Regions from separate parts of the Streptomyces sp. 3330 genome, predicted to be linked through region 1. Evidence: riboswitches for the same ligand, from Rfam matches in the RefSeq annotation. Region 1 holds a riboswitch; each other region holds the start of a gene.
The links. Region 1 has a riboswitch for cobalamin ahead of J2X68_RS08320 (energy-coupling factor ABC transporter permease). Riboswitches for the same ligand answer to the same signal wherever they lie in the genome.
Positions count from the first base shown of each region.

Region 2: it holds a riboswitch for cobalamin, as region 1 does, so the genes downstream of both, metE (5-methyltetrahydropteroyltriglutamate--homocysteine S-methyltransferase) here and J2X68_RS08320 (energy-coupling factor ABC transporter permease) in region 1, are expected to answer to the same signal.
Region 3: it holds a riboswitch for cobalamin, as region 1 does, so the genes downstream of both, J2X68_RS34320 (cobalamin biosynthesis protein) here and J2X68_RS08320 (energy-coupling factor ABC transporter permease) in region 1, are expected to answer to the same signal.

Region 1 is NZ_JAVDVA010000004.1:44,339-54,297, reverse strand. It holds gene J2X68_RS08355 (anti-sigma factor RsbA family regulatory protein) at 1-278, opposite strand, end outside; gene J2X68_RS08350 (STAS domain-containing protein) at 278-631, opposite strand; gene J2X68_RS08345 (DUF6629 family protein) at 815-1,474, shown strand; gene J2X68_RS08340 (VanW family protein) at 1,789-3,513, opposite strand; gene J2X68_RS08335 (hypothetical protein) at 3,781-4,218, opposite strand; partial or broken gene J2X68_RS08330 (cation:proton antiporter) at 4,541-4,742, opposite strand; gene J2X68_RS08325 (SpoIIE family protein phosphatase) at 4,765-6,897, opposite strand; cobalamin riboswitch at 7,110-7,294, shown strand; gene J2X68_RS08320 (energy-coupling factor ABC transporter permease) at 7,324-8,037, shown strand; gene J2X68_RS08315 (energy-coupling factor ABC transporter substrate-binding protein) at 8,034-8,477, shown strand; gene cbiQ (cobalt ECF transporter T component CbiQ) at 8,484-9,245, shown strand; gene J2X68_RS08305 (ATP-binding cassette domain-containing protein) at 9,242-9,959, shown strand, end outside.
Region 2 is NZ_JAVDVA010000014.1:185,817-195,775, forward strand. It holds gene J2X68_RS23735 (MarR family transcriptional regulator) at 18-479, opposite strand; gene J2X68_RS23740 (MarR family transcriptional regulator) at 482-964, opposite strand; gene J2X68_RS23745 (hypothetical protein) at 1,056-1,391, opposite strand; gene J2X68_RS23750 (glycoside hydrolase family 9 protein) at 1,450-3,384, opposite strand; gene J2X68_RS23755 (universal stress protein) at 3,723-4,289, opposite strand; gene J2X68_RS23760 (SAV_915 family protein) at 4,615-5,025, shown strand; gene metE (5-methyltetrahydropteroyltriglutamate--homocysteine S-methyltransferase) at 5,178-7,496, opposite strand; cobalamin riboswitch at 7,662-7,894, opposite strand; gene J2X68_RS23770 (nuclear transport factor 2 family protein) at 8,058-8,510, opposite strand; gene J2X68_RS23775 (STAS domain-containing protein) at 8,585-8,953, opposite strand; gene J2X68_RS23780 (ATP-binding protein) at 9,133-9,603, shown strand; partial or broken gene J2X68_RS23785 (M1 family peptidase) at 9,653-9,959, opposite strand, start outside.
Region 3 is NZ_JAVDVA010000030.1:34,657-44,615, forward strand. It holds gene cobN (cobaltochelatase subunit CobN) at 1-3,338, opposite strand, end outside; gene J2X68_RS34315 (cobyric acid synthase) at 3,335-4,867, opposite strand; gene J2X68_RS34320 (cobalamin biosynthesis protein) at 4,864-5,880, opposite strand; cobalamin riboswitch at 5,980-6,132, opposite strand; gene J2X68_RS34325 (hypothetical protein) at 6,253-6,474, opposite strand; gene J2X68_RS34330 (anion permease) at 6,509-7,762, opposite strand; gene J2X68_RS34335 (class II aldolase/adducin family protein) at 8,367-9,098, shown strand; gene J2X68_RS34340 (alpha/beta fold hydrolase) at 9,162-9,959, shown strand, end outside.

The sequences.
Region 1 (9,959 bases):
GGTCCATGGGCGTCGGCGAACGCGCGCAGCACTCCGGGAATGATCCGGCCCGGGTTGCGGCCCGCCACCGTCATGTCCAGCAGGCGAACGGCCTCGGCGTCCGCGCCGAGTCCGGCCCTGATCAGCTCCAGATTGGGTCCCGGGACCGCCACCGCCACCGGTTCGCCGAGGTCCAGGCCCTCCTGGACGAAGGACACCGTCCGGTCCACGTACTCCTGTTCGGTGCGGTAGAACAGCGCGGGGTGCTCGAACGCCTCGTGGGTCGCCACCATGTTCATCACGGCGCCACCTCGATCCTGCCGAGGCCAGGCCAGAACAGGCTCAGCACACGGGGCACCTGCGGTGGCGGATGCTCGACCACCACCCGGCCCCCGTGCAGGCCCAGCGCCGTGACGGCGAGCGCCGCGACCCCCGCCACGTCGACGAACGCCACCTCGGACAACTCCACGTAGGAGACGTCGGCATGCTGCCGGGCCAGGCCCGCCAGGGCTTCTTCCCAGGGCGAGCGAGTGACCTCGCTGATCTCGCCCCGGGCCCGGATGCCGGGTCTACCGGACAACGGCCCCACCTCCAGCACGGCCGCGCCGCGCACCGGCCCGAGCCCGTCGTCTCCCCGCGAGACGTCCACCACTCGCGGCCTCCTTCGTCATCTGCCGCTCACCGGCACAGCGTAACGCGGCCCCTCGAACCGCCGACGCCCTGCTCGGGCCGTGGCATCGGCCCGGCGGCCGGTGGATGTGCGGAGCGCGACGTAATCTGGCCCGCACCGCACGACGAGGCGGATGCGGACGACGGTCGAACCCATGGTGACGTGATGTGTTGGAGTGCGACGGCCGACCTGGTGGCGGGCGCCGGTGTGGCGGCCGTCGGCGTGGTCTGCGTGACCGGTGTGCGCGACCGCCGGGACCTTCCCCTTGCCGCGCTGCCGCTGCTGCTCGGGGCCCATCAGGTCGTGGAGGCGGCGGTCTGGGACGCGGGCGGGGGCAGTGGCCCCGCCACCGTCGTCTGGGCCGTGATCGCCCTGCCGCTGCTGGCGGTGTGGGTGCCGACAGCGGTCCGGTGCGCCGCCCCGCCGGCCGCCCGGCGCAGGCTGACCTTCCTTCTCGCGCTCGGCGCCGCGACCGCCGCGGGGCTCGCGGCCGGTCTCGCCACCGGTCCGGTGACGGCCGAGATCCGCGGCCGCACGGTCGGGTACTCGGCGCACCTTTCCCACCCGGCCGTGCTGGTCGCGGGCTATCTGCTGGCCACCGTCGGCTCCCTGCTGCTGTCCGGCGACCGGCGGCTGCTGGGCCTCGGGGTGGTGGTGGGCGCGGGCGCGGCGGCCTGCTACGCGCTGTGGCGGCTGGAGTTCGTCTCGACCTGGTGCGCGTTCGCGGCGCTGTGGTCGGTGCTGCTGCTCGGCTGGGTGCGCGGCCGCCCGGACTCCGCGGGGCTGCCGCCGGGCCGGACGCGGAACCCGGGCGCCGCCCGCTGAGCCCGCGCCCGGCCGCCTCATGCGTCGACGCTCGTCGTGGCGAAGGAGTTCACCCCCCGGCGGTCGCGGCGCTCCGCCGCCCGGCTGGCGGTCATCACGCCTTCGGCCACGGCATCCCCTACTGCCTGGGAGCTCCGCCGGCCCGGCTGCGGACCGGCGCCGCCGTCACCGCGCTCCTCGACCGCTGTCCCGTCCTCGCGCTGGACGCCCCCTCGGTCCTGCCCTGGCGCACGGGTCTCTTCGTCCGGGGCCCCGGGCCGCTTCCGGTCGGCCGGCCCGGCGGCGCGTGAGGGCGGCCGGGGTGTCCGCCGGGCCTACGGGCGGTCGTCGGCCGCGGCTGCGCAGGTGATCTCGTCCCGCGGGGTGTAGTGGGTGCGGAACGGCTCCCGCCGCACTTCCCTGCCGTTGTCGGAGAAGACCCGGTCGACGGTGACGTCGAAGCCCTCGAGCGGGGTCTGCGGCACGCACGTCGCGTCCGTGCTCACCTTCCGCTCCGGCTGCCGCACGTGGGTGCGCGGCCCGGTGACCGACGTGACCTCGTCGTACTTCCGGGTGCCGAGGAAGGTGACGGTCACCGAGGTGTCGGTGGCCTCGGCCCGGATGTAGAGGGCGTGGCCGGAGTCGTTGGCGAACTTCAGGTCGAGGCTGCCCCAGGCGACCGTCGCCTCGCGGCCCTCGGGGTAGCGCTCGATGTAGAAGGAGTGGGCGCCGTGCTCCACGGGCTTGACGCCGGCGAAGAACATCGCGTTGAACACGGTGGTGGCCATGGTGGAGACACCGCCGCCGGGCGCCTTGGTGTACTCGCCGTCGAGGATCATGATGCCCTCGCCGAAGCCGTTGGCCTCGGTGCGCTGCCCGACGGTCCGGTTGAAGCTCCAGGTCCGGCCGGGCATGACGACGGAGCCGTTGATGAGCTCCGCGGCCCGCCCGATGTTCTTCGTGCGGTACGCGGCCGGTTCGAAGTGGACGGTGAAGGAGGACATCTTCTCCGTCAGCCCCAGCCGCGCGGCGCTGTCCCGGGTCACCTGCGGCTGGGTCCGGCGCACGGCCACCTCCCCGGTGCGGGCCGCTGCGCCGGACCGGGTGAGCAGCGGCAGGACGGCCTTGCCCAGGGCCTTGTCGGTGACCTGGACGCCGGTCCGGGCGTCCTCGGCCACCACGACCCGGTCGCCGTCCGGCCGCAGGACGGCGTTCTCGGCGGTGGTGGTGACCCCGGCCAGGGGTCGCGCCACCGAGGGAGCCGCGCGCAGCCCCTTGGTGTCCAGCTTCGGCACCAGCCGGCCGGCGGCGTCGGGCCGCATCGTCAGGTGCGCGCCGAGCACCGTCTGCCCGACGGTGAACCGCTTGCCGTCCGCGGTGAGGGTGACGGGCGCCGACATGGCCGGCCGGGCGAACTCGCGCACCGCCCGCCGCACCTCGTCCGCCGTGACCTTCGGGCGGGTCTCGCGGGCGGGCAGGGTCGTCACCTCGCCGGCCTCACCGCGCAGGAAGGAGGCCCGCAGGGTGTCGACGGCGGCGTCCACGTCCAGGGCGTAGCCCGGCTGCGGGGCGACCTGCTCGACCCGGCCGCCGGCGAAACGGACGGCGCCCTCGCGGACCTTCCGGTCGAGGTTCTTCGCCAGCTTCCCCAGAGCGCTGCGGGCCTTGTTCTCGTCGAGCTTCACGACGGGCGCCTCTTCGCCCCCGGAGCCGAAGATCCCGTCGATCAGACCGACCGGGTCGGCTCCGACCCGGGCCACCCGGTCGACCGTGCGCTCGGCGTCGAAGGCGAGTCCGGCCTGCCGCGGGTCGACGGTCGCGCTGCGGTCCCCGACCCGCACGGTCAGCGGGCGCGAGCCGACGGTCGTCAGGTGCTCGTCGAGTTTGCGGACGGCCTCCGCGCGGCCGAGGCCGCCGATGTCCACGCCCCCCACCGTGGTGCCCTGCTCCATCTCGCCGCCGGCGACCAGCAGCCCGGTCAGGTACAGCGCGCCGATGCCGACGGTCAGCACACCGCCTGCCAGGGCGAGGGGCGGCACGGAGGCTGTTCGGGGGCGCATGGGTCTCCTGGCGGACGATCGACGGGTGATCCGCCCCGCCGCGCGACGCGCACGGGGCAGCGGCGCAGGGGGCAAGCCCCCCAAGCTACCCAAAACGTGCGATGACCTCATATGTCACAGAACACGTATGTCCCGGATCACGTCGCCCGGGACGGATCGCGCCCTCTCGCACGGATCACGCGGGGCGTCCGGATCGCACCCTCCGCCCCGGATCGCACCCTCCGCCCCGGATCGCACCCTCGTTCCGGATCGCAGCCTCGTTCCGGATCACCCTGACCCGTCGTCCGGATCGGCCGCCTGGAGGGCCGTCTCCCCCGTGATCCGCCGGTAGGCGGCGCGGGCCTGGACGATCCGGGCGAGCACCGTGCCCACGAGGGTCGCGGCGCACAGACAGGTCAGCCAGAACGTGTCCCGGTGGCCGGCCCAGGTGAGGGTGCCGACCGGCGGTATGGCGAAACCGTTGAGGGTCAGCCAGCACAGGACGGCGGTGCCCGGGGCCGCGGTGAAGCGGGCGCAGAGACCCAGCAGGGCCGCCAGCAGGGACAGCCCGGCCAGGGCGAACCCGGGACGGTCCGCGCCCACCAGCGTGTTGTGCACGGCCACCAGGACCAGCGCGCCGCCGAAAGCGGTGGCCCACACCACCGGGGTCGCGACGGGCTGGGGCACGGGCCGGGCGCCGGCCCTGAGGGACACCCACTCGATCATGCTGCACGCTTCCTTCCGGTCCGCCATGCCCCCGGAACGCCGGCCGCCACGGCAGCGTGGACCTCGACGCGAAGTCTCCCACCCGGTCGTCGCGCACACTCCCGCCGCCCCGTTCCCTGTGCCGGCCAGGGTGGCATCTGCAGGTGTCCAGGAGGAACGCTGCAACCGGACAGGGGGCGGCCGTGGGTGCTCCATGCCCGAGCGTGCGCCGTCGCCGGGCTTCGGCGTCCGCCACGGCCCGACCGCCCGCGAGCGGCACCGGCTCCCGGTGGTCGCGCACCGCGACGGGGCACGCTCGCTGCACGCGACCGGGATCGGCACGTGCGGTGGCCGGCGGGCCGATGCTCCGTTCGCCGCCGACGGCGAGACCGGCGATGACGAGGGGGAACTCGCCGCGCGTGACCCAGGGTGCCGACCGCCCGCCACCGCCCCTTGGCGGAGATCCCGGCCCACCGGACGGCCCGGTAGCCGGTGGCGATCTTCGTCAGGGCGGTCACGGCGGCCGGCGCCGGGTGGAGTGCAGGCGCCCGGTGATGCGCATACCCGTCAGACGGGGTGGATGAGCAGGAGGGCGATGTCGTCGCTGCGCGGGGTCGTGCGGCGGGCGTGGCGGACGAGGGCGTCGGCGAGGGTGTTCATGGAACCGGGGCCGGCCCGGCCGAGTTCACGGGCGAGGGCGCCCACGGCGTCGTCGATGTCGATGCCCGGGGCTTCGACCATGCCGTCGGTGTACAGGGCCAGGACCGAACCGGGAGGCAGCGGGATCTCGGTCGACGTGTACGAGGCGCCGGGGTCGATGCCCAGCAGCAGTCCGGGCGGCACGTGGAGGACTTCGGTACGGCCGTCGGGATGACGCAGCAGCGGAGGCGGATGGCCGGCGGTGGCCACGCACGCGCGGTGCGCGCTCAGGTCGAGCCGGACGTACAGGCAACTGGTGAACAGGCCGGGGTCGAGGTCGGTGAGCAGGCGGTTGGTGCGCGCGAGGACTTCGGCGGGGGGTGCGCCGGCGTTGGCGTGGACGGCGGTGCGGACCTGTCCCATGAGCGCCGCCGCGGTGACGCTGTGCCCCTCGACGTCGCCGATGGTGGCGGCGGCCGTGGCGTCGTCGAGCCGGATGAGGTCGTAGAAGTCGCCGCCGATGTCCATGCCGCGGGTGGCGGGGAGGTAGCGGGCGGCCACCTCCAGGCCGGGAACCCCGGGCAGGGTGTGCGGCAGCAGGACGGCCTGGAGGTCGAGGACGAGCCGGTGCTGGGTGTCGTAGAGACGGGCCCGGTCGAGCGCCTGCGCGATCAGCCCGGCGGTGGCGGTGAGGACGGCCCGCTCCTCCTGGGCGAACGGGCGGGGCCGGTCGTAGGCGAGGACCAGGGAGCCGACGGGACGTCCGGAGGTGATCAGCGGCAGGAAGGCCCAGGCGGCCATGCCGTCCTGGAGGACGGCGGGGGGATAGGCCCGCCGGAGTTCGGCGAAGGTGGCGAAGAAGCCCGGCACGCCCGTGGTCAGGGTGTGCACGGCGGGGGTGTCGGAGGTGAGCGGGGCCGCGTCGAAACGCCGCACGAGTGCGGCGGGGTAGCCGCGGTGGCCGATGATCCGCAGGCGGCCGTCCTCCGCGGTCATCAGGGCGAGGGCCCGGGCGCCGAAGGCGGCCGGAAGCTGCTCGGCGACCAGGTCGACCACGTCCCGGACCCCGACGGCCTCGGTGAGCGTGGCGGCCAGATGCATCAGGTGGTAGAGGGTGGCGGCCCGGCCGGGTGCGGCGGCGGCCGTCGGATGCGGCCGCGAGGGGCCGGTGAACGGCGCCTGGGCGTGCGCCGCGTGGGTGGGGGCGATGTACACGCTGATGCCGGAGGCGTCCGGGTGCAGCCGGAAGGACAGCCACTGGTCCGGCGGCCGCAGCGTCGTGAACGCGGCCGGTTCGCGGCTGATCAGGACGGCCCGGTAGCTGTCCTCGGCGATCGGGTCGTCGAGCCAGGGCAGCGCCTCCCAGGGCTTGGTGCCGAGCAGGTCGGGCACGGCGCAGCCGAGCAGCCGGGCGGCCGTGGCGGTGGCGAAGGTGATGCGGCCCTCCACGTCCAGCGCGCAGCAGCCGCCGGGCAGGCGCTCGGCGAAGTCGACCGCCGACTGCGCCTCGGCCGCTCCGGCGGGCCGGGCGCGGAGCGGCGGCAGCACCCGTGGCACCCCGGCGGCCCGCATCGGCCGGCCGTCGGCGGCGGCCTCCCGCAGGAGCAGGCCCAGCCGGTCGCAGAGGCCGGTCACGGCCTCCCGTTCGCGCGTGCTCAGCTGCGCCGGGTGCGAGGCGGGCCACTGGAACACCACGCCGCCCCAGACCTCCCCGTCCGCGGTGATCGGGGCGGCCGCCAGCGCGAAGCGGTACGGCACGACGAGCGCCAGACGCGGATAGCGGCGCGCCATCTCCTCCGCGCCGCCGACCCACACCAGGCGTCGTTCCCGCACGGCGTCGGACACCGGGGACGCGGCCGTCAGCGCCACCCGCGCCCAGGGCCGGGAGATCTCCCAGGGGAGTCCGCCCAGCAGCGCGAGCCGCAGCACCGGCTCGTCGACCGCCGGCAGGTACACGGCGGTCACGGACGCGCCGGTCTCCCGCGCGGCCTCGGCCAGCACCGGCTCCAGCGACTGCGGACCGCGGCCCCCACCCGACCCGGCAGCGGCAGCATCCGGCACACTCTCACCTTCCCGCGGCGCGGGGGGCGCTCGCCGGACGACGCGCGGATTCCCCGGACGCCGAAGGCCGTCACCCCTACGCCGGACCCTACGCCGACCGTGCGGCCACGGCATTTCGTCCAGCCCGTGGACGGCGGCCGTGCGCCGGGGTGAGCCCTCGTCCGCCGTCCCCGCGCCCCGCATCGCCGCTTGTCAGCGCCTCTGTGTGGGCACTACTGTCACCACGCCTTGGTGAACGGGAAATCCGGTGTGATGCCGGTGCGGCCCTCGCCACTGTGATCGGGAAGTCCGGCTCCGGCCCTCGCGGGCAGCCACTGGGTCCTCGGGACCCGGGAAGGCGGAGCACGGGCGGTGGTACCCGTGAGCCAGGAGACCGGCCAAGGCACGTCAACCATCCACGAGGTGCTGGAGAGGGTCTGCTCAGCCATGCACATAGCCGAGGGTTTTCTGCCTCCGGCGCACGCGATCGCCTGGGGCGTCGCATCCGCGCCATTCGTCGTCCACGGAGCCCGGTCACTCACCCGTGAGGTCAAGGAGCACCCGGAGAGCACCCTGCTCCTCGGCGCCTCCGGCGCCTTCACGTTCGTCCTGTCCGCGCTGAAACTCCCCTCGGTGACCGGGAGTTGCTCACACCCCACCGGCACGGGGCTCGGCGCCGTCCTGTTCCGGCCGCCGATCATGGCGGTGCTGGGCACCATCACCCTGCTCTTCCAGGCGCTGCTGCTCGCCCACGGCGGCCTGACCACGCTCGGCGCCAACGTCTTCTCGATGGCCGTCGTCGGGCCCTGGGCGGGTTACGCGGTCTACCGGCTGCTGCGGCGCTTCGACGTGCCGTTGATGGTCACGGTGTTCTCCGGCGCCTTCGTGGCCGACCTGTCCACCTACTGCGTCACCAGCGTGCAGCTGGCCCTCGCCTTCCCGGACCCGGGCAGCGGATTCCTGGGCGCGCTCGGCAAGTTCGGCTCCATCTTCGCCGTCACCCAGCTCCCGCTCGCGGTCAGCGAGGGGCTCCTCACCGTGTTCGTGATGCGGCTGCTGACCCAGTCCAGCAAGGGTGAACTGACCAGGCTGGGCGTGCTCGTGACGGGCCGTCGGACCGATTCCGGGACCAACGCCGGGACGGAGGCGGTGGCCCGGTGAGCCGCAACGCGAAGATCAACGCCCTGCTGCTGTTCGTGGTGGCCGCGCTGGCCGTCCTGCCGCTGGCCCTCGGGCTCGGCGACCACAAGGAGGAGCCGTTCACGGGAGCCGACGCGGAGGCGGAGACGGCGATCACCGAGATCCGGCCGGACTACGAGCCCTGGTTCTCGCCCCTGTACGAGCCGCCGTCCGGCGAGATCGAGTCGGCGCTGTTCGCCCTCCAGGCGGCCCTCGGCGCCGGGGTCCTCGCCTACTACTTCGGTCTGCACCGGGGACGGCGGCAGGGCGAACTCCGGGCCCTGGCACAACGGGACGCCACGACCCCGACGGCGGCGGCGACTTCGACGGCCGTGGAGCACACGCCGCACGACGCCGGGAACTCCGCTCGCTCCGACCGCCGCGGCAGCGCCTCCGAAGCGTCCGCTCCCGAACGGACCTGACCCCGCGTGCTGCCGATCGACGCGGCGGCGCACAGCAGCCGCTGGCGCCACCGCCATCCCGTGGACAAGGCCGTGCTGGGGCTGGGCCTCACCGTGCTCGCCGTCTCCCTGCCGCCCTGGCCCGGCGCGGCGCTGGTCCTGGTGACGGCGCTCGTCGTCCTGCTCGGGCCCGCGGGCGTGCCGGCCCGGCGGCTGTGGCGCGCCTACCGGGTACCGCTGGGCTTCTGTGTGACCGGAGCGCTCACCCTGCTCGTGCAGGTCGGCGGCCCGGAGGGGTTCGTCGCGCTCGCCGCCGGCGGTCCGGCGCGCGCCGGGGAACTGCTGCTGCGCACCTCGGCGGCCTCCCTCGGCGTCCTCCTCCTGGCGTTCACCACCCCGATGTCCGACCTGCTCCCCCGCCTGGTCAGGGCCGGAGTGCCCGCGCCCGTCGTGGACGTCGCGCTGGTGACGTACCGCATGAGCTTCCTGCTGCTCGACTCCCTGCGCCGGATCCGGGAGGCGCAGGCGGCCCGGCTCGGGCACACCACCCGCGCCGCGGAGTGGCGTTCGCTGGCCGGGCTCGGCGCCACCGCGTTCGTCCGCGCCTTCGACCGGGCGGCGCGGCTCCAGGACGGGCTCGCCGGACGCGGCTACGACGGCACCCTGCGCGTCCTGGTGCCGGAGGCCCGGGTCTCCGTCCGCTTCACCGCCGCCGGCGCCGCCCTTCTCACGGCTCTGGTCGCCCTCACCTTCGTCCTGCGATCCGCACTGGAAAGGCCGCTGCCATGAGCGAGCCCGCACTGGTCGCCCTGCGGGGCGCCTTCTTCGCCTACGAGGACGGTCCGGCCGTGCTCAGCGGCCTGGACTTCGAGGTCCACGCGGGGCGCGCGCTCGCCCTGCTGGGCCGCAACGGCAGCGGCAAGACCACGCTGATGCGCCTGCTGAGCGGTGGACTGCGGCCGGGCGACGGCGAGTTGCGGGTCGAGGGGCGGCCGGTGACGTACGACCGCAAGGGGCTGACGCGGCTGCGCACGACCGTGCAGCTGGTGGTCCAGGACCCGGACGACCAGCTGTTCGCCGCGTCCGTCGCCCAGGACGTGTCGTTCGGACCGCTGAACCTCGGCCTGTCCGACACCGAGGTGCGGACCCGGGTCGAGGAGGCGCTCACGGCCCTGGACATCACCGCCCTGGCCGACCGGCCCACCCATCTGCTCTCCTACGGGCAGCGCAAGCGCACCGCGATCGCGGGCGCCGTCGCGATGCGGCCCCGCGTGCTGATCCTGGACGAGCCGACCGCCGGGCTCGACCCGGACGGCCAGGAACGGCTACTCGCGACCCTGGACCGCCTGCGCGCGTCCGGCACGACCGTGGTCATGGCCACGCACGACGTCGACCTGGCCCTGCGCTGGGCCGACGACGCGACCCTGCTCACCCCGTCCGGCGCGCGCACCGGCCCCGCCGCCACGACACTCGCCCGCACGGACCTCCTCCGGCAGGCGGGCC
Region 2 (9,959 bases), on a different contig from region 1:
CCGAGGGGTGCCGGTGCCTACCGGGACGCGCGAGTCGGCTGCGCCAAGTTCGCCAGCTCCGCGTCGGCCCGTTCGGTGACGCGGGCGAGGACGCGGCCCGTGGTCGCCAGGTCCTCCGGGGGGATCCCGGCGTAGATCCGGGCCGAGATCTCGCCCGTCTCGGCGCTCACGACGGCGAACAGCTCGCGCGCGGCGTCCGTGGGCCGGACCAGGGGGCCGTCGGCCGCCAGCAGCCCCTCGCTGAGCAGGGTGTCGACGGCGGTGCGTACGTCCGCAGCCCCGGTCTTGAGCGCGTCGGTCACCTGCTCGACGAGCGCGCCGGATTCCAGCGGCCCGACGGCGGCGACGGCCGCCCGCAGGGTGATCTGCTGCTGGAAGGTGAGGCCGTGCCGTGCCAGGACGCGTTCCAGGACGGCGCGGCCCGCGTAGTGCGCGAGGCCTATGGTGCGGCCGCCGACGGGCGGCGCGGTGTCGGTCATCGTCACTCCTTGGTTCTCTCGTCGGTGAGGTCGAGCGGTACGTCGAGCAGCAGGGTCAGTTCGTCGGTGAGCGCGCGCGTCCGGGGGCTCTTCAGGCCGCCGAGCGGCTCCAGCAGCTGTTCCAGCAGCCCCTGGACCACCGTGACGGCCCGCTGTGTCACGTCCTGCCCCCGCTCGGTCAGGGCGAGTTGCACGGCGCGCGGGTCGCGGGGATCCCGGGTGCGCTCGATCAGGCCGGCGGACTCCAGGGCGCGCGCCAGCTTGGAGACGTAGAGCGGTTCGAGGCCGGTGTGGTCGGCGAGCCGGCGCTGGCTGGGCCGTTCCCCGGAGCGCTGCATCCCGTACAGCGAGGCGACCAGCGAGTACTGGGCGTGGGTGAGGCCGAGCGGGGCCACCGCCCGGTCCACGGCCACCCGCCACTTCGTCGACAGCCGCCACACCAGAAACCCGGGCGTGGCCCGTTCGGAACCCTTGCGCTCACTCATGGAAGATAGAGTACATGGCTACTATGTCCATGGCTACTATCTCTCGGTCGCCGCGGGCCGGATCGCCCCGGCTCGGTCACCGCGGGCCGGATCACTCCGGATGGGCCACCGCCTCCTTCTGCAGCTGCACCGCCGCCAGCAGGCTCAGCTTCGGTTCCGCCCGGCGCAGCGCCTTCACCGCCGCGACCGAGGCGATGTCCCCCGTGAAGCCGACGGCCGCCAGCCGGGAGCGGACCCAGCGGGCGCGCAGCTGGGTCTCGGTGGCGGCGGCGGTGGACTCGACGAGCGCGACGGCGCGCTCCAGGCCCGGCCGCTCCTGGGGCGAGGCCTCCGCCAGCGCCTGGCGCAGGGCCGCCGCCACCACGTCCGCGTCCCGGACGGCCAGCACGAAGTTGTTCTTCTTGCTCAGTCCCGTGATTCCTGTCATGACGGCAGCTTGACGATCATGTCCCCTGGATGCCAAGCGACTTGAGGAGACCCAGAGCCTACGCGCCGCCGTCCTGCGCGGTCAGGGCGAAGGCCAGCAGGGCGGTCGTGGTGAAATCCAGTGCCGGCTCCACCGTCTGCCAGGCGCCCACGTCGTCGACGTACCGTGCGCCCCTGCCGTCGAAGTCGGTCCAGGCTCCGGTCGGCGGGGAGGCCGTGCACTTCTTCATGCCCGGGAAGCCGTTCGACTCCTCCAGCTTCCCGGCGGCGTTGGGGCCGTTGACGACGGCGCCCCGCAGGACGGCGCCCTTGCCGTCATGGCTGCCCCCGAGGTTGGCGAGCTGGTGTTCGGGGCAGTGCGGGTACACCTCACCCGCGCCGATGACGAAGCTCGTCCCCCAGGCGTTGGCGCCGAGGGCCCAGCCCCGCTGCCGTCCGGCGAAGGCCGCGTAACGGGTGTCCCCGGTGGCCTCGGCGTAGAGACGGGCGGTGGCCACGAGCCCGAAGGTGTGCGGCACGGCGTCGAAGTCGTCGTAGACGGCGCCCGCCGCGAACGGGTCGCGCCCGGCGCGGTCGACCCCGTCGTCCAGCTGACGGCGCAGGTCCGCGTACAGTTCCTCGGCGCCGATGCCGTTCGTCCGGGCGCCGTCCAGCACCGTGGCCAGGTCGACATGGGCCAGAGCGCTGACGTCCGCGACGTCGAGAGTGCCCTTCACGTCGGAGGCCAGGTAGTCCCCGGCCCAGCCGGCCGCGGCGTCGGCCCAGTCGCTCTCCCGGTCGTCCCCGAGTTCCCGTGCGGCCAGGGCCAGTTCGGCGCCGCCGAACTCCATGTCGTCCTGCCACGAGTCCTCGGGGTAGAAGGCGCCCGGGTACGCGGTGACGAGCTGCTCGTCGGGGTCGTGGTCGGTGTCGGCCAGGTCGTAGACGGCTGCGGCCTTGTCCAGCCAGTCCCGGGCCTCGTCCGGCTCTTCGGCGGCCGCGCGCTGGGCGGCGAGGGCGAAGACGGCGGCCACGCGTCCCGCCAGGTTGGGGCTGATCGCCTCGCCCGGTGCGGCGGCGCGGAAGACCGGACGGTACTTGATCGTGTGGTCGGGGTCCCCCGGTGACACCTCGAGCCGGTCGTCGGCCTCCGGCAGCCGCCACACGTCGTGGTCCGTCCGTACGGCCTCGTTGCCGGCCCCGATGCCGACCTGTGCGTAGAGGGTCTCGCTGTCCTCGTCCCACATCTTGTCCAGCCAGGCCAGCCCGTGCGAGGCCTCGGTCGACAGCTCCGCCATGTCCGGCAGGCCGCGCTGGGCGAGCAGGAGTTCGGCGACCGCGTAGGACGTGGTGCCGGTGAACTTGAGGAAGTCTCCCGCGTCGAACCAGCCGCCCGAGACGTCGACCCGGTCCCCGGTCGGGGTCAGCCGCTCGTCGAGCAGCTCCTCACCCTCCTCGTCGTAGGAGGGGTCGGCGTAGACGGCCGCGTCCCGGTCGGTCAGATGCGAGGGCCCGCGCCGCAGGGCGCCGGAGAGCACGTCATTCCCGTCGCGCTGCGCCTGCAGGAAGCGGACGTTGTCCCGGACGAGCGGGGTCATCAGCTCGCGGGCACCGGCGATCCGGAACGCCGGCGAGCGGCCGCCCGCGGTGCCGGTCAGGACGACGCGGTAGGTGCCCGGGGTGTCGAGCGCGGAGAAATCGACGGAACGCACCGCGGGATAGGCGGCGTTCCAGCGGCCGGTGACGGCGCCGAGCCGCCCCGCCAGCACGACGTCGTTCCCGGCGTCGAGGACCTCGAAGCGCGCTCCGGCGAGGACGTCCGAGGGCCCCATGACGTAGGCCTGCTTCGCCTCGCCCCGCACGTATCCGACCTGGTCGACCCGGATGGCCACCTCGGCCGCGTCGGACGCGCCGTCCCCGCCGAAGGGCAGGCCGTGCAGGGCCAGGGCGAGGAGCAGGGTGCCGATTCCCGCCGCTCCGCCGACCAGCAGCCGGGGGCTGCGCGGCGCCCTCACGCGCCCACCGTGCCGGGATCCCCGGGGGAGGAGGTCACGCTCCACCGCCGGCCGCGAGGTCTCCGACAGCGCACCGGGAGCCCGCGGCCCTGCCGGAGCCCGCGGGAGTTCCCCCGCGAACCCGTCGCGGGCGGCTGAGCGGCGATGACGGACCCCGACTCGGGATCGTCCTCCAAGACCAGTATGCGCATGATCCGGAGCCTAGACGGTACGGACGCCGCACCCTTCCGGCCCCCCGGCCGGAGACACGGGCCACACCTTCGCCCTCGGGAAGACCCGGAGTTCGCGGTGGCTGTCAGCTCAATCGACGACCCCGGCCGGTCGCCCGGGGGTACGCCTCAGGCGTCGGGCGGCACGGTCTCGAACTCCCTCGCCAGGTGCCCGGTGTCCAGTCGAAGCCGCCACGCGTTCCTGCGCTGCGCGGCCGCGAGGGTGGCCTGGAGAGGTGACGGCGGCACCGCCAGGACCGGGCAGCCGGCGCGGGCGAGGCAGTAGCGGCTGGTCGACGGCCACAGCGCGCGGTGCAGCAGGCCACGCCGTCCGGCGCCGATCACCAGGAGGTCGTCCTCCCGGTCGGCGGTCGCGACCAACGCCGGGCCCGGCGTGCCCCGCGCGATCAGGGCCCGGACGCGCAACCCGCCGCCGTCACCGCCGAAGGCCTCGCCCAGGACACCGAGCAGCCTCTCGCGCGCCAGCCGTTCCCAGTCCTCGCCCAGGACGGCCGCGGCCGTCGACCGGCGGACGGCGAGCTCCCCGCCGGGCGGCTCCCAGGCCAGCACCGGCCAGAGCTCGGCTCCCCGGCGCCGTGCCTCGTCGGCGGCCCGGCCCAGGGCGGTGAGACTCCCCAGGGAGCCGCTCACCCCCACGACGACACGGGCGGCCGGGGACGGGCGGGACTCGGACATCTCTTCCTCCGTTCTGCGTGCGCCGACCGGCCTCTCCGGGCGGCGACCTTGCGCAAAACCGCTGTCGTCCCGCCTACCCCGCGAGGCTCCTGACAGCCCGTACGTCCGATCCCGGCTTCCCTCCGACGGGTCGTCCCTCTCCTCGCGCCCCCCGAGCCTGCCGTGTCAGTGGTGCGTCAAGGACCCCCGAGCCGGCGTCAGCGTCCCGTCAGGGCACGCCCGGACGGAGGCCGAGAGGCATAACGTCGAAGGCGAGCCCCGGTCCGCCTCCCCGCGTCCGGGGCTCCCGGACCCTGTGCAACCCCGTGCCCTTCAGGAGGCATCCATGAGGGAAACCCCGTACGGCGACGACCCCGAACCCGCCGATCGATTCCCGGCCGGACCCCTGTACGTCCCGGTCCGGCCGGGCCCCTCCGGGTGCGCGGCCCGGCTCTTCCGCACCCCTCCCGGCGACCGCACGGCCGTCGGCTTCACCTCCGAGCACCGGCTGACCGCGACGCTCGGCCCCGGTCAGGCGTGGATCCGGCTCGCCGAGCCCGCCTTGCGCGCACTGACCGGCCCGCTCGGTGTCACCACCGTCACGGTGGACCCGCAGCTCACCGCCCCGGCCCCCGCGCCGGTCAGGTCCCCGGTCCCCGCAACGGTGCCCACCACTCCTCCGCCGTCGACCACTCCACCGGTCACCGCCTCACCGCCCACGACAGCACCGCCCGTCACCGCGCTGCCGACCGCCTGAGCGGGTCGGCCAGGACGGGAGCGGCCCTGCCGGCGCCCCTCGCCGTACGCCGGTGCCACGGCCGAGGCCACCGGGGAGGGAAGGCCCGAAACCGGGCCGGGGGAGGGCGGCGGCTGCCTCCTCCCCCGGCCGGCTCGGACCGCCGTCTGCCGTCAGGACGCGGAGAGTTCCTCACGGACCGTGCGGGCGGCGGCGACCAGGTTCTCCAGCGAGGCGCGCGTCTCGGGCCACCCGCGGGTCTTCAGGCCGCAGTCGGGGTTGACCCAGAGACGCTCGGCCGGGATGGCCCGGAGGCCGGTACGGAGCAGCTCGGCGGCCTCCGAGGCGCTCGGGACCCGGGGGGAGTGGATGTCGTAGACGCCCGGTCCGGCCTCCCGCGGATAGCCGTGCGCCGCGAGTTCGCGGGCGACCTGCATGTGGGAGCGGGCCGCTTCGAGGCTGATGACGTCGGCGTCGAGATCGTCGATCGCCCGCACGATGTCGCCGAACTCGGCGTAGCACATGTGGGTGTGGATCTGGGTGTCCGGACGCACGCCGCAGGTGCTGAGCCGGAACGCCTCGGTCGCCCAGGCCAGGTAGGCCGGACGGTCGGCGGCCCGCAGCGGCAGGGTCTCGCGCAGCGCGGGTTCGTCCACCTGGATCACCGAGGTCCCGCCCGCCTCCAGGTCCCCGACCTCGTCGCGCAGGGCCAGGGCGACCTGGCGGGCGGTGTCGCCGAGGGGCTGGTCGTCGCGGACGAAGGACCAGGCGAGCATGGTCACGGGACCGGTGAGCATGCCCTTGACCGGGCGGTCGGTGAGGGACCGGGCGTACGTCGTCCAGCGCACGGTCATCGGCTCGGGACGGGAGATGTCGCCGGCCAGGATCGGCGGGCGGACGTAACGGGTGCCGTACGACTGCACCCAGCCGTGTTCCGTGGCCAGGTACCCGGTGAGCTGTTCGGCGAAGTACTGGACCATGTCGTTGCGTTCGGGCTCGCCGTGTACGAGGACGTCCAGGCCGGCCCTCTCCTGGAAGGAGACGACGGCCTGGATCTCGGCCTTGATGCGCTTCTCGTAAGCGGCGGTGTCGATCCGGCCGGCGCGCAGGTCGGCGCGGGCGGCGCGCAGCTCGCCGGTCTGCGGGAAGGACCCGATGGTGGTGGTCGGCAGCAGGGGCAGGCCGAGGTGGGCGCGCTGGGCCGCGGCCCGTTCGGCGTACGGCTGCGAGCGGTGGGCGTCGGTGTCCCGGACGGCGGCGGCGCGGGCGCGGACGGCCGGATCGTGGGTGATCGGGGAGGTGGCCCGGGCGGCCAGGTCGGCCCGGTTCGCGGCCAGTTCGCCGGTGATCGCGTCGGTGCCGAGGGTCAGGCCCCTGGCGAGGGTGACGACCTCGGCGGTCTTCTGGCGGGCGAAGGCCAGCCAGCGCCGGAGCTGCGGCTCGATCTCCCGCTCCGGGGCCGTGTCGAGGGGCACGTGGAGCAGGGAGCAGGAGGCGGCCACGTCGACCCGGTCGGCCAGCCCGAGCAGGGTGCCGAGGGTGGCGAGGGACTTCTCCAGATCGTTGGTCCAGACGTTGCGGCCGTCGACGACGCCGGCGACCAGCCGCTTGCCGGGCAGGCCGCCCACCGCCGCGAGGGCGTCGAGGTGGACGGCCGCCGCGCCGGTGAAGTCCAGGGCGAGTCCGTCGACGGGGGCCTTGGCCAGGACCGGCAGGGCGTCGCCGAGCCGGTCGAAGTAGGAGGCGACCAGGAGCTTGGGCCGGTCGGTCGCCGTGCCGAGCTCGCGGTAGGCGCGGGCGGCGGCGCCCAGTTCGGCCGGGGTGCGGTCCTCGACGAGGGCGGGCTCGTCCAGCTGCACCCACTCCGCGCCGGCCGCGCGCAGGTCGGCGAGGACCTCGGCGTACACCGGCAGCAGCCGGTCCAGCAGGGTGAGCGGCCCGAAGTCCGCGGGCACGCCCGGGGCGGGCTTGGCGAGCAGCAGGTAGGTGACCGGGCCGACCAGCACCGGACGGGCGTTCAGTCCGAGGGAGAGGGCCTCCCCGAGCTCGGCCACCTGCTTGGACGGATCGGCCGTGAAGTCGGTGTCCGGGCCCAACTCGGGCACCAGGTAGTGGTAGTTGGTGTCGAACCATTTGGTCATCTCGAGCGGCGCGACGTCCTGGGTGCCGCGCGCCATCGCGAAGTAGCCGTCGAGCGGGTCGGCGGCGACGGCGTCGCGGTGGCGGGCCGGGACCGCGCCGACCATGACGGTGGTGTCCAGGACGTGGTCGTAGTACGAGAAGTCGCCGGTCGGGACCTCGTCGATGCCGGCGTCGGCGAGCCGTCGCCAGTTGGCCGCGCGCAGGGCGGCGGCGGTCGTCCGGAGGGCGTCGGCGGTGACGCGGCCCTTCCAGTAGCTCTCGACGGCCTTCTTCAGTTCCCGGTTCGGACCCTGCCGGGGGTAGCCGTACACGGTGGCCCGTGCTGCCGCGGCCGCGGACTTCGCTGTCACGGAAATCTCCTTCGCGAGATATCTCCCTGGGATCCCGGGACGGGACGCGAGCGCGAAGGGGTGACGGACCGGACGGGACCGACCTTGCGCGGCACAGCGCGGTCGTCCGCCCGACAGATACGCCGACCCGCCCACGAGGTCACCGGGATGTCCGCGCACGAGTCCTTTCGCGCGCGGGCAACGGGCAGGTCTTCGGACTCACGGGCACGTCGGATCGTACGGAGTGCGTACGCGACACCTACTGGCCGTCGCTTCCCAGACCCTGTGCGTGGGTCCAGTGCGTATGACGGCGGTCGTTCCCGTTCACCGCTGCGGGGCAGTCCCGGATTCCCACCGGGTTCCCTCTTGCGACGCATCCCGTCTGGCGGACGGGGCGAACCAGCTGCGCCCGTCAGCCTACGGGCCCGTTCTGCGGTGCGGCGGATCACCTCCGGTATCCGGATGGTGAGGTGGAACACGCGCTCGGCGTGCTTGGGACGGGCCGACGGCGGGAAGCGCCCGCTCGCGCTGCCCGCCCGTCCCGGGCAGCGGTCGCCGGGTCCTCGGTACCTGCCGCGGCCGTCAGGCGAGTTCGGGCGGCTGCCCTGTGGTCCACACCGCCCGCACGGACATGCGGCTGATGCGCCAGCCCTCGCGCTCGCGCCGCAGCTCGGCTTCCCAGCGCCCGCCCACCGTGAAGAGGGGATCGGCGTCCGCGCCGCGCCGCCGGAGCGTGGCCTCGTGGTGCACGTGCGTCATCAACGCGTTCCAGGACGCCGTGGCCCTCCCCGAGTCCGGTTCCACGTCGACCAGGACGTCGGAGGCGATGTGCTGGGTGCGGGCGTACCTCCCCAGTGCCTCCTGGGCGTGCGCCATCGCCTCGGCGCCGTCGGCCGCGCCCACCGGGGTCACCGACCGCACGTCGTCGGTGACGTAGGCGCGGGCCCCGTCACCGACGAGGTTCCGCTCGTCCAGAGCGCGGAAGAAGCGGCTGACGAGGGTGCTGATCTCGAAGTGATCCGTCTGTGTGGTCATGGCCGAAGCGTCTGCCCTCAAGCGGACTTGAGGTCAAGGCCGGAGCGACCGGCCCCGGCGAGGCGCCGGCTCCCTCAGGGGCGCAGGGCCTGCTCGACGGTGGGGTGACAGGAGAGCAGGGCGTCGACGCCGACCAGACGCAGGACGTGCAGGACGGGCTCCCGCGCGGCGGCGACGCGCAACCAGCCCTGCGCGGCGCTCACGCGCCGGTGGACGGCGAGGAGGACGTTGATACCGCTGGAGTCCATGAAGGTCACGCCGCCGAGGTCCGCCACGATCCGCGGGGGCGGCGCCGTGCCGTCCTCGCGGAGCAGGGCCTCGCCGAGGGCGTCCTTCACGTCGTGGTCGATCTCGCCCTGCACGGTCACGACGCGAACGCCGTCGACCACGCGATGTTCGACGGACAGGCTCTTCGGCCGGTCCGCTCTCTCGATGTCGGTCACCGTCTCCTCGACTGCGTCTGGGCTGACCCCCGGGTGAGGGCGCGTGCGCGGAGGATTCTGCCCCGTCATCGCGGCGGCATGCACCCGGGCCGCAGAGCCGAGCCGATCGGCAACCCGTGGCATGCATGCCGCGATCGCGGGTACCGGCGCAGGTGACCGGGGGAGTGAGGGCGAGACACGTGGAATCCCACGCGGGAGGCGACAGCCGTGCCGGGCCGGACGGCCACCTGATGCGCGCCGGACACGCCCTGGACGCGGACGACGGCTGCATCGCGGACGCCCGCCACCATGCCCTGTCCTTCCTCGACCAGGCCCATGACCGCTATGGCCTGCCCGATCCCGCGCGCGCCAGGGACCTCACCCAGCTCGTGGTGAGCGAGCTGGTCACCAACGCCCGCAAGTACGCCCCCGGCCCCGTCCTGATGGAACTGCGCCTCACCGCCCACGCGGTGGAGGTCGTCGTGTGGGACAGCGATCCCACGGTTCCCGCGGCCCGGTCGAGCGATCCCGGCAGGATCGGCCAGCACGGGCTGGAAATCGTCAAGGCCGTGACGGAGGACCTCTTCGTCGAGCAGGAACCGGTCGGCAAACGCATCACGGCCCGCATCGCCCTGGCCGACACACCCTGCGACAGCACCACCCGCACCTGACCCGGCGCCGCGTACTCCGCGGCCGCCCGGCGCGGCCCGGGACCTGCGCGCGGCCGAACTCCCGGCCGAACCGGTCGATCGCGGCGACGGCGTCCGCGCGGGTGAGCCGTACCCCCTCGGCGGGGGTGCCGGCCGCCCAGTACGACGTCACGCGCACGCCCCCGGGCGAGGTCTGCGTCGCCGTGCGGAACGGGCCCGCGGCCCACGCGAAGTCCCGCACCCGGTCCGCGACGCCGACGGTGACCGTACGGCCGGGGCCGCCGGGGAGGGTTCGGGTGCGACCGGTCGCGGGCACCTTCAGGGCCGACGGATGGTCGAGACGGACGCGGAAGTCGCTCGTCAGGGCGTAGAAGCTC
Region 3 (9,959 bases), on a different contig from region 1:
CAGCGCGGGTTGACCACCCGGGCCCGGAACACGCGATGCGTCTCCTCGCCGAGCGTGCGCGTCCGCACCTGGTCCGGGACGGCCGAATCGCCCACGTAGGCCTCGGGGTTGGCGCCCGTCAGATGCCGCACCATGGCCACCATGCCGCCGTGGTACTGGAAGTAGTCGTCGGCGTCGACGAGGTCGTGCTCGCGCGTGTCCACGTTCTTGGCGGCGACGGCGATCCGCTTGAACGCCGTCTCCATGTCCCCGCGCGCCGCCCGACCGTCGAGCCCGCGCCCGTAGGCGTACCCGCCCCAGACGGCGTACACCTCGGCGAGGTCCGCGTCCGAGCGCCAGTTGCGGGCGTCGATCAGCGGCAGCAGTCCCGCCCCGTAGGCCCCCGGCTTGGAGCCGAAGACACGGGCCGTCGCGCGCCGTCGGTCGCCGTGCGCGGCCGTGTCCTCGTCCACATGGGCGCGGACGAAGTTGGACTCGGCGGGCTCGGCCAGCTCGGCCACCGCCCGCACCGCGTCGTCGATCAGCCCCACCACGTGCGGGAAGGCGTCCCGGAAGAACCCGGAGATGCGGACCGTGACGTCGATGCGCGGCCGGCCCAGCTCGTCCAGGGGCACGACCTCGAAGCCCGTCACCCGGCGCGAGGCGTCGTCCCACACCGGACGGCAGCCCAGCAGCGCCAGGATCTCGGCGATGTCGTCGCCCTGCGTACGCATCGCGGAGGTGCCCCAGACCGTCAGGCCGACGGACTTCGGGTACGCGCCCGTGTCCTGCAGGTACCGCTGCACGAGGGAGTCCGCGAGCGACTGCCCGACCTCCCAGCTCAGCCTGGACGGGATCGCCTTGGGGTCGACCGAGTAGAAGTTCCGGCCGGTCGGCAGGACGTTGACCAGCCCGCGCGTCGGAGAACCCGACGGCCCGGCCGGGACGTAACCGCCGTCCAGCGCCTTGAGGATGTGCCCGATCTCGTCGGTGGTCCGCTCCAGCCGCGGCACGACCTCCGTGCACGCGAACTCCAGCACCGCTACCGCGTCCGGGAGTTCGGTGCCCAGGACCTCACGGACGAGCGCCCGGCTCCCGGCGACGGCCCACCCGCGCGCCTCCGCGCCCTCCGCGATCCGGCGGCACAGCTGCTCCAGCAGATCGACGGCGTCGGCCCCGGTGCGGGCGGGGCCCTCGACGAGATCCGTCAGCTCGACCGGCACCTTCACCGGCGCGCCCGGCTCGGCGAGCAACTCCTTCTCGACCAGGCCGAAATGAGCGGCCAGCGCGGCCCGCAGACCCGGCAGCGCGTTCGCCTGCCCGCCCCACACCTGCGAGGCGCGCAGCACGGCCAGCACGAGGTTCACCCGCGCCTCGCCGACCGGACCGCCGCCGAGGATGTGCAGCCCGTCCCTGATCTGCACGTCCTTGATCTCGCACAGATAGCCGTCGATGTGCATGACGAACTCGTCGAACGCGTCGTCGTCCGGCTGGTCGTCGACGTGCAGGTCGTGGTGCAGCTCGGCCGCCTTCACCAGCGTCCAGATCTGCGCGCGCACGGCCGGCGCCTTCGTCGGGTCCAGGTCGGAGACGAGCGCGTACTCGTCGAGCAGCTGCTCCAGCTTGGCCAGGTCGCCGTAGGTGTCGGCGCGCGCCATCGGCGGCACGAGGTGGTCGACGACCGTGGCGTGGCCGCGCCGCTTGGCCTGGGTGCCCTCGCCGGGGTCGTTGACGATGAACGGGTAGACGAGCGGCAGATCCCCGAGGACGGCGTCGGGGGCACAGCCCCCGCTCAGCCCGAGCCCCTTGCCCGGCAGCCACTCCATCGTGCCGTGCTTGCCCATGTGCACGACGGCGTCGGCGCCGAAGCTGTTCTCCAGCCACCGGTAGGCCGCCAGGTAGTGGTGCGACGGCGGCATGTCGGGGTCGTGGTAGATCGCGATCGGGTTCTCGCCGAAGCCGCGCGGCGGCTGGATCATCACGACGACGTTCCCGAACTGCAGGGAGGCCAGCACGATGTCGTCCCCGTCGACGTACAGCGAACCCGGCGGCTCGCCCCACGCCTCCAGCATGCCGTCGCGCAGCCCGGGGTCGAGCCGGTCGAACCACTCCCGGTAGTCGGCCAGCGGGACCCGGGCCGGCGCGGCGGCCAGCTGCTCCTCGGTGAGCCATTCGACGTCGTGGCCACCGGCGTTGATGAGCCGGTGGATCAGCTCGTCGCCGTCGTCCGGGTGTCCCTGCACGCCGTACCCGGCGTCCCGCAGCGCGTCCAGGACCCGGACGGCCGAGGCGGGGGTGTCGAGACCGACCGCGTTGCCGACCCGGGAGTGCTTGGTCGGGTAGGCGGTGAAGACGAGCGCCAGCTTCTTCTCGCTGTTCGGCTTGTGCCGGAGCCGGGCGTGCCGCACGGCGATCCCGGCGACGCGTCCGGCCCGCTCGGGGTCGGCGAGGTACACCGGCACGTCGTCCGGGCCCTGCTCCTTGAAGGAGAAGGGGACCGTGATGATCCGCCCGTCGAACTCCGGGATGGCGACCTGCATCGCCGCGTCCATGGGGGAGAGCGCCGCGTCGGACGCCTCCCATGCGCTCTTCGACGAGGTGAGGCACAGACCCTGCAGCACGGGGACGTCGAGGTCGGCGAGCGCGCCGACGTCCCAGGCCTCCTCGTCCCCGCCCGCCGAGGCCTGCGAGGCGTGCGCGCCGCCGGCGGCGAGCACCGTGGCGACGAGGGTGTCCGTCCGTGCGAGGATCTCGTACAGCCCCGGATCCGCGCCGCGCAGCGAACCGCAGTACACGGGGAGGGCGTTGGCGCCGCGGGCCTCGACGGCGTCGCACAGCGTGTCCACGAAGGCGGTGTTGCCGCTCAGTTCGTGCGCCCGGTAGAAGAGCACCCCGATGGTCGGCCGGCCCTCGACGAAGGCACGCTCGCCGTGGACGCCGTACTCGGGCATCTTCTGCGGCTCGACGAACCCCTCACCGGTCAGCAGCACGGTGTCGGAGAGGAACCGGGCCAGCTCGGTCAGGTTGGCCGGGCCGCCCTCGACCAGATACCGCAGCGCCTCCGCCACCACACCGGCGGGCACCGACGACTCGGCCATCAGCTCCGCGTCGGGCACGGTTTCGCCGCCCAGCAGCACGGTCGGCACGCCGGACGCCTTGAGCGCGGCGAGGCCGTCCTCCCAGGCCCGCTTGCCGCCGAGCAGCCGGACGACCGCGATGTCTGCGCCGTCGAGGAGCGCGGGGAGTTCCCCGGCGACGTCCACCCGGGTCGGGTTGCCGATCCGGTACGAGGCGCCGGAAGCGGCCCGGGCCGCCAGCAGATCCGTGTCGGCGGTCGACAACAACAACACTGTGCTCATGCGGGCGCTCCCGGTGGAATGAAAGGCAGTCCTTGCGGCGCGCCCGACTCGATGAGCCGCCAGAGCGCGTCGGTGTCCGCGTGCTGTTCGATCAGGTCGCCGAGCCGGTCGAGCTGCTCCTCGCGCAGCCCGGCGAACGAGGTGTCGGCGGCGGGCACGAAGCGACGGCCCGCGGCGGCCGCCACCTCGCGCAGGAAGGCCCGCCGGAATCCGTCCGACTCCAGCGAGCCGTGCCAGTGCGTGCCCCAGGTCCGGCCGACCCGGCAGCCGTCCAGGCTGTGTCCGTGCTCGTCGGAGATGAACGCCTCGCCCCCCTGGACGTCGGCGACCCCGTGATGGATCTCGTAGCCCTCGACCCGCTCGCCGAGGGCTTGCCCCACCGGCCGGGTGAGGGTCTTCTCGCGGGCGAACCGCACCCGGACCGGGAGGACTCCGAGGCCCTCCACCCGTCCCAGCCGGCTCTCGACCTCGTCCTCGATGTGCTCGCCGAGGAGCTGGTAGCCACCGCAGATGCCGAGGACGGGCCGCCCCTCGGCCGCCCTGCGCAGGACGGCGTCGGCCAGCCCCCGCTCGCGCAGCCACTCCAGGGCGCGCACGGTCCCCCGGGTCCCGGGGAGCACCACCAGGTCGGCGTCGGCCAGTTCCTCGGGCCGGTCCACGAACCGCACGACGACGCCGGGTTCGGCGGCCAGCGCGTCCACGTCCGTGAAGTTCGACATGAGCGGGACGGCGCAGACGGCGATCCGCAGCACGTCCTCGCCGACGGGCGGAGCGGTGTTCGACTCCCGGACGGTCCCGCGCAGCGAGACCCGCAGCCCGTCCTCCTCGTCGATGCCGAGCCCGTGCCGGAACGGCAGCACGCCGTACGTCCGCCGCCCGGTGAGGCCGTGCAGCATGTCCAGGCCCGGCTCCAGCAGGGAGACGTCCCCCCGGAACTTGTTGACCAGGAACCCGGCGACCAGTTCCTGGTCCTCCGGCGAGAGCAGCGCGACGGTGCCGAAGAAGGAGGCGAAGACGCCCCCGCGGTCGATGTCGCCGACGACGAGCACGGGCAGCCGCGCGCCCCGCGCGATCCCCATGTTCACGATGTCGGTCCGCCGCAGATTGATCTCGGCGGGACTGCCCGCCCCCTCACAGATCACCGCGTCATACGTGCCCCGCAACTCGGCGAGGCAGTCGAGAACGGTTCCGAGGAGTTTCTGCTGCCGCCCTCCGTGATACCCGCGGGCGGTCATCTCGCCCACCGGCTTGCCCAGCAGGACGACCTGGCTGCTCTGTTCCCCGCCCGGCTTGAGCAGCACGGGGTTCATGAGCGCGGTCGGCTCCACCCGGCAGGCCTGGGCCTGCATGGCCTGGGCCCGCCCGATCTCGGCGCCCTCCGTCGTCACGAACGAGTTGAGGGACATGTTCTGCGCCTTGAAGGGCGCGACCTTCACCCCCTGCCGCACCAGCCACCGGCAGATCCCTGCCGTGACGACGCTCTTGCCGGCGTCGGAGGTGGTGCCGGCGACGAGGAGACCCCCGCTCATGTCGTACGCCCCTTCGGCTGGTTGCCCCGGTTGCTGTGATTGCTGTGATGGCCGTGGATTCTCCGCGTCCCCGCGAGGAGGTGCGTGGCGGCGAACCGCGCGGTGACGGTGACGCCGAGCGCGAGCAGCCCGACGCGGCGCGAGAGCCGCGCGGCACGTTCGATGTCCCGGGCGACGACGGGCCGTCCGGCCGCGCCGTTGAGCACGGGCCGGTGCTCCACGCGCCCGCCGTACGACAGGGTTCCGCCCAGCCGCACCCCGAGGGCGCCCGCGAACGACGCTTCCACGGGCCCGGCGTTGGGGCTCGGGTGCCGGTCCGCGTCGGCCCGCCAGGCCCGCACGGCGCCCCGGGGATCGTCCCCCGCGACGGCGGCGAGCACGGCGGTCAGCCGGGCTCCCGGCCATCCGGCGACGTCGTCGAGACGGGCGGCCGCCCAGCCGTAGCGCAGATACCGCGGCGACCGGTGACCGACCATGGCGTCCAGGGTGTTGACGGCCCGGAACCCGACCAGGCCCGGCACTCCGCCCACGGCGCCCCACACCAGCGCCCCCACGACGGCGTCGGAGGTGTTCTCGGCGACGGACTCCACGACGGCCCGGGCGATCCCGTCGGCGTCCAGCGCCTGCGGGTCCCGCCCGCACAGATGCGGCAGCCGCTCCCGGGCGGCGTCGACGTCCCCCGCTTCGAGCGCCCGACCGATGGTCCGGGCCTCCCGGACCAGGGAACTGCCCCCGACCACGGCCCAGGTGGCGGCGGAGACGAGAGCGACGGTGGCGGCGGGGGAACGGCGTACGGCCCGCTCGGCGGCGGCTCCGAGGGCCACGGCCCCGCCGGCGCACACGACGGCGTGCAGGGCTCCGCGTCCCCGGTGGTCCCGCCACAGCAGCCGTTCGACGGCGCCCGCGGCCCGTCCGAACGCGGCGACGGGATGCCCCCGGCGGGGATCGCCGAGCAGCAGGTCGCCCAGAAGGCCGGTGGCGGCGCCGTACGCGTAGAGGCGATCGGCACGCATCGGCTCAGCCGGCCGTGGGGTCGGGCAACGTCCTGGTGCGGTACCTCAACGGCCGAGCGAGCATGGCGATATGTCCTCACTCAGGGTGTCCACGCCCTGGTTCGACGAGACCGGCGGCGAGAGTTCCTGGCTCCCGGGGGTTACTACCCCGGTGACAGTGGCGGGACCGCGCCGGATTCGCACCGGCTTCCTCTTCTGCCGCCGTACATGGCTCGGGCAGTCCACCACGGCCCGCAAGAGCCGTCAACTTGCTGTTGACCTGCGAGGCTGGAGTGTGCAGAACCCCACACGGAGCCGGCCGGCGGGGCCGTGAACGCCGAAGGGTGCGGGACGGTGATCCGTCCCGCACCCCAGGGGTGTTCGGATGGTGCGTCAGGCGACGATCAGGGAGATCCCGTACGCCACAGCGGCCGCACAGGCCGCGAAGCACGCGTACGCGCCGGTCACCGCGAGGGTGGCCGAGCCGCCCTGCGCCGACGCGCGTTCCTGCCGCGACAGTCCCATGATGCCGAGGGTGAACAGGGCGACGAGACCTACGGTGACCACGAGGCTGACGCCGAAGACGGAGCCCAGGGCTGCCCAGTCGATCTTCATGCTGGTTCTCTTCCTTCGTACCGGGTGCGCGGGCTCAGACGGCCGCGGCCGGGGGAGCGGCGGGGGTCGCGGGCTCTGCCGTGGGGCCGGGGATCGTGGCCGTCAGGTCCGTAAGGTCCTCGGCCAGGGTGCCGGCGGGCGGCGGGGTGACGGCGGCGATCGCCGTCGTGACGACGCCGGCCGGCTCGTCGGGCTCGTTGACGTTCGAGGCGTCGACGACCTCGCGCCGCGAGATCTTCCAGATGGCCGCGCTGGAGGCGATCAGGAAGACCGCGACGAGGGCCGTGCCCCAGTCGCCCAGGCCGGTGACGGACTCGGCGAGCGCGCCCACCAGGGCCGCGGCCGGGAGCGTCAGGCCCCACGCGACGAACATCCGGGTCGCCGTCGACCAGCGGACCACTCCGCCCTTGCGGCCCAGCCCGGCGCCCATCACCGCACCGGACACCGAGTGGGTGGTGGAGAGGGAGAAGCCGAGGTGCGAGGAGGCCAGGATGACCGTGGCCGCGCTGGTCTGGGCGGCGAAGCCCTGCTGCGGCTGGAGGTCGGTCAGGCCCTTGCCCATGGTGCGGATGATGCGCCAGCCGCCGAGGTAGGTGCCGAGCGCGATGGCCAGGCCGGCGGAGAGGATGACCCAGGTGGGCGGGTCGGAGTCGGGGGCCACGGCGCCGCCGGCCACCAGGGCCAGGGTGATGATGCCCATCGTCTTCTGCGCGTCGTTGGTGCCGTGGGCGAGGGAGACCAGGCCGGCCGAGGCGATCTGGCCCGCGCGGTAGCCCTTGGCGGCCGCCTTGCCGTCGGCCTTCTTGCCGAGGGTGTAGGAGAGCCGGGTCGCGAGCATCGCCGCGACGCCCGCGACGATCGGCGCCGCGATCGCGGGGATCAGCACCTTGGTGACCAGGGCGTCACCGTGCACCGCGCCCATGCCGGCCGAGGCGATGGTGGCGCCGATGAGGCCGCCCATCAGGGCGTGCGAGGAACTGGAGGGCAGACCCACCAGCCAGGTCAGCAGGTTCCAGAGGATCGCGCCGACCAGGGCGGCGAAGATGACCTCGGGACGGATGCCGGTCTCGTCGACGAGACCCTTGGAGATCGTGTTGGCGACCTCCACCGAGAGGAAAGCTCCCACAAGGTTCAGCGCGGCGGACATGGCCACCGCAACCTTGGGCTTGAGTGCACCGGTCGAGATGGTGGTGGCCATCGCGTTGGCGGTGTCGTGGAAACCGTTCGTGAAATCGAACGCGAGTGCGGTAACGACCACAATCGCGAGGATCAGCGAGAAGTTTTCCATTTACCCAGGCAATCGTTCGAAGTCATTGGCGCGTTGACCGTAAGCAATCCGGGTGAACGGAAGATGAACTGAGAAGGGCATCCGGGTGTCTGTGCACGGGGGGTGCGGCGGTCTCCCGCCGCGGCGCCGTCGCCGGGGTCAAGCGCCGTACGGTCGCCCGTCCTCGGCGAGCCCGCGCGGCCGGGTCCCGGAGCCCTGAATGAGATTCCGGTCACCCTGCGGGCAGCCGCTGTCCGCGTACCGCCGGAAGGCCCCCGTCGGCCGTCCGACCGGCGGTGTCCCGGCGTCCGACAGCCCGTGACGGGCGACCCACAGGGCGTGATCCGCGGGACCGTCCGGGCCCCGTCCGGGTCCCGGTCGGGCCGTGTCATCGGCCCTCTGTCACCGGGACGGCACAGGCAGTCCTGTCGCGGGGACGGCGCCGGCGGCCGCGCGCGGGCGGCAGGGCCCGGCCGTGGGCGCGCCGGCCGCCGCCATTGTGTACGAAAAGCGCGGCCGGCTCCCGCGGCCCACCCCTCGCCCGAGCCCCTGTCGGCAGGGCGACGGGTACGCGCCGCCGAACGGCCCGGCGGCGGCCCCAGGTGCCGCCTGGCAGGATCGCGGCATGGCTGAGCAGCGACGCGAGCAGGGGGACGCCCGGGGCCACCGGGACGGCGTACGGGACGTGGCGGAGCGGCGGGGGAGGCACGCGGTCCTCGAAGAGGCGCGCGCCTGGGAAGCCCTCGTGACGGCCGCCCGCCGCACCGTGAGCGACGGACTCGTCGTCGGCACCTCGGGCAACGTCTCCGTACGGGTCGGCGACACCGTGCTGGTCACACCGTCGGGCGTGCCCTACGAGCGGCTCACCCCGGACGACGTCACGGGCGTCGACCTGGCCGGCCGGCAGGTGCTCGGCACCCTGCGCCCGACGAGCGAGCTGCCCCTGCACCTGGCCGTCTACCGCACCACGGGCGCCGGGGCGATCGTCCACACCCACGCCGTGCACGCGACCGCCGTCTCGACCCTCGTCACCGAGCTTCCGCTCGTCCACTACATGGCGGGCGCGCTCGGCGGACCCGTCCGCGTCGCCCCGTACGCGACATACGGCACCGAGGAGTTGGCCGAGAACGTGCTCCGCGCCCTCGCCGGCCGCAGCGGCTGCCTCCTGCAGAACCACGGCACCCTCACCCACGGCGCCACCCTCGACCAGGCCTACGACCGGACGGCCCAACTGGAGTGGATGTGCCGCCTGTGGCTGACGGCGTCCTCCGTGCCCGGCCTGCACCCCACGCTCCTGACGGCGGAACAGGTCGCGGAGGCGGGCGAGCGGCTGCGCGGCTACGGGCAGCGGGAGTGACCCGCCGTCACCCGACCGGCTCCACCACTGGCCGGGACGAAGGCGGGCCAGGACACTGGACGGGTGCGCACTGTCAAAGCGACGGCTGCCGCCGTCACCGCTGCCCTGGCCGCCGGCGCCGTCAGTGTCGCCGCCGGCCGGCTGGCCAGCGACGCCGCGTTGAAGGCGCCGCCCGGCCGTCCCCTGCCCACCGAACCCCGGCTCACCGTGCACGGCACGGCCGCCGGCCAGATCACCCTCACGCGTGACCTGGCAGCCCTGCGGCCCGGCACCTACGGCCTGTCCGGCAACGGCTCCCACGCGGTCGTGGGCCCCGTCCTGCCCACCGCCCCGCACTCCGCCGACACCGTCGTGCGCCGCCTGGAGCGGGTCACCCACGGCACCCTGAGCCCCGGCGACGCGGTCTGGCTCACCCCCAACCTCCATGTCGGCAACCCCGGCAGCGCCCTCGGCCTCGACCACGCCGACATCGACATCCCCGGCGAGCTGGGCAACCTGCCCGCCTGGTTCGTGCCCGGCGCGCGCCGCACCTGGGTGATCGCCGTGCACGGGCTGGGCACCACCAGGGAACACGCCCTGAACCTCATGGGCTTCCTGCACCGCCGCCGCTTCCCCGTCCTCGCCCTCGCCCATCGCGGCGACCTCGGCGCGCCCCGCTCACCGGACGGCCTGAACCACCTCGGCGAGACCGAGTGGCGCGACCTGGACGCGGCGATGCGGTACGCCGTGCGCTACGGCGCCGAACGCGTCGTCCTGTTCGGCTGGTCCACCGGCGCGACCATGGCCCTGCGGGCCGCCGCCGACTCGGGGCTGCGCGATCTCGTCTCCGGGCTGGTACTGGACTCCCCGGTCCTGGACTGG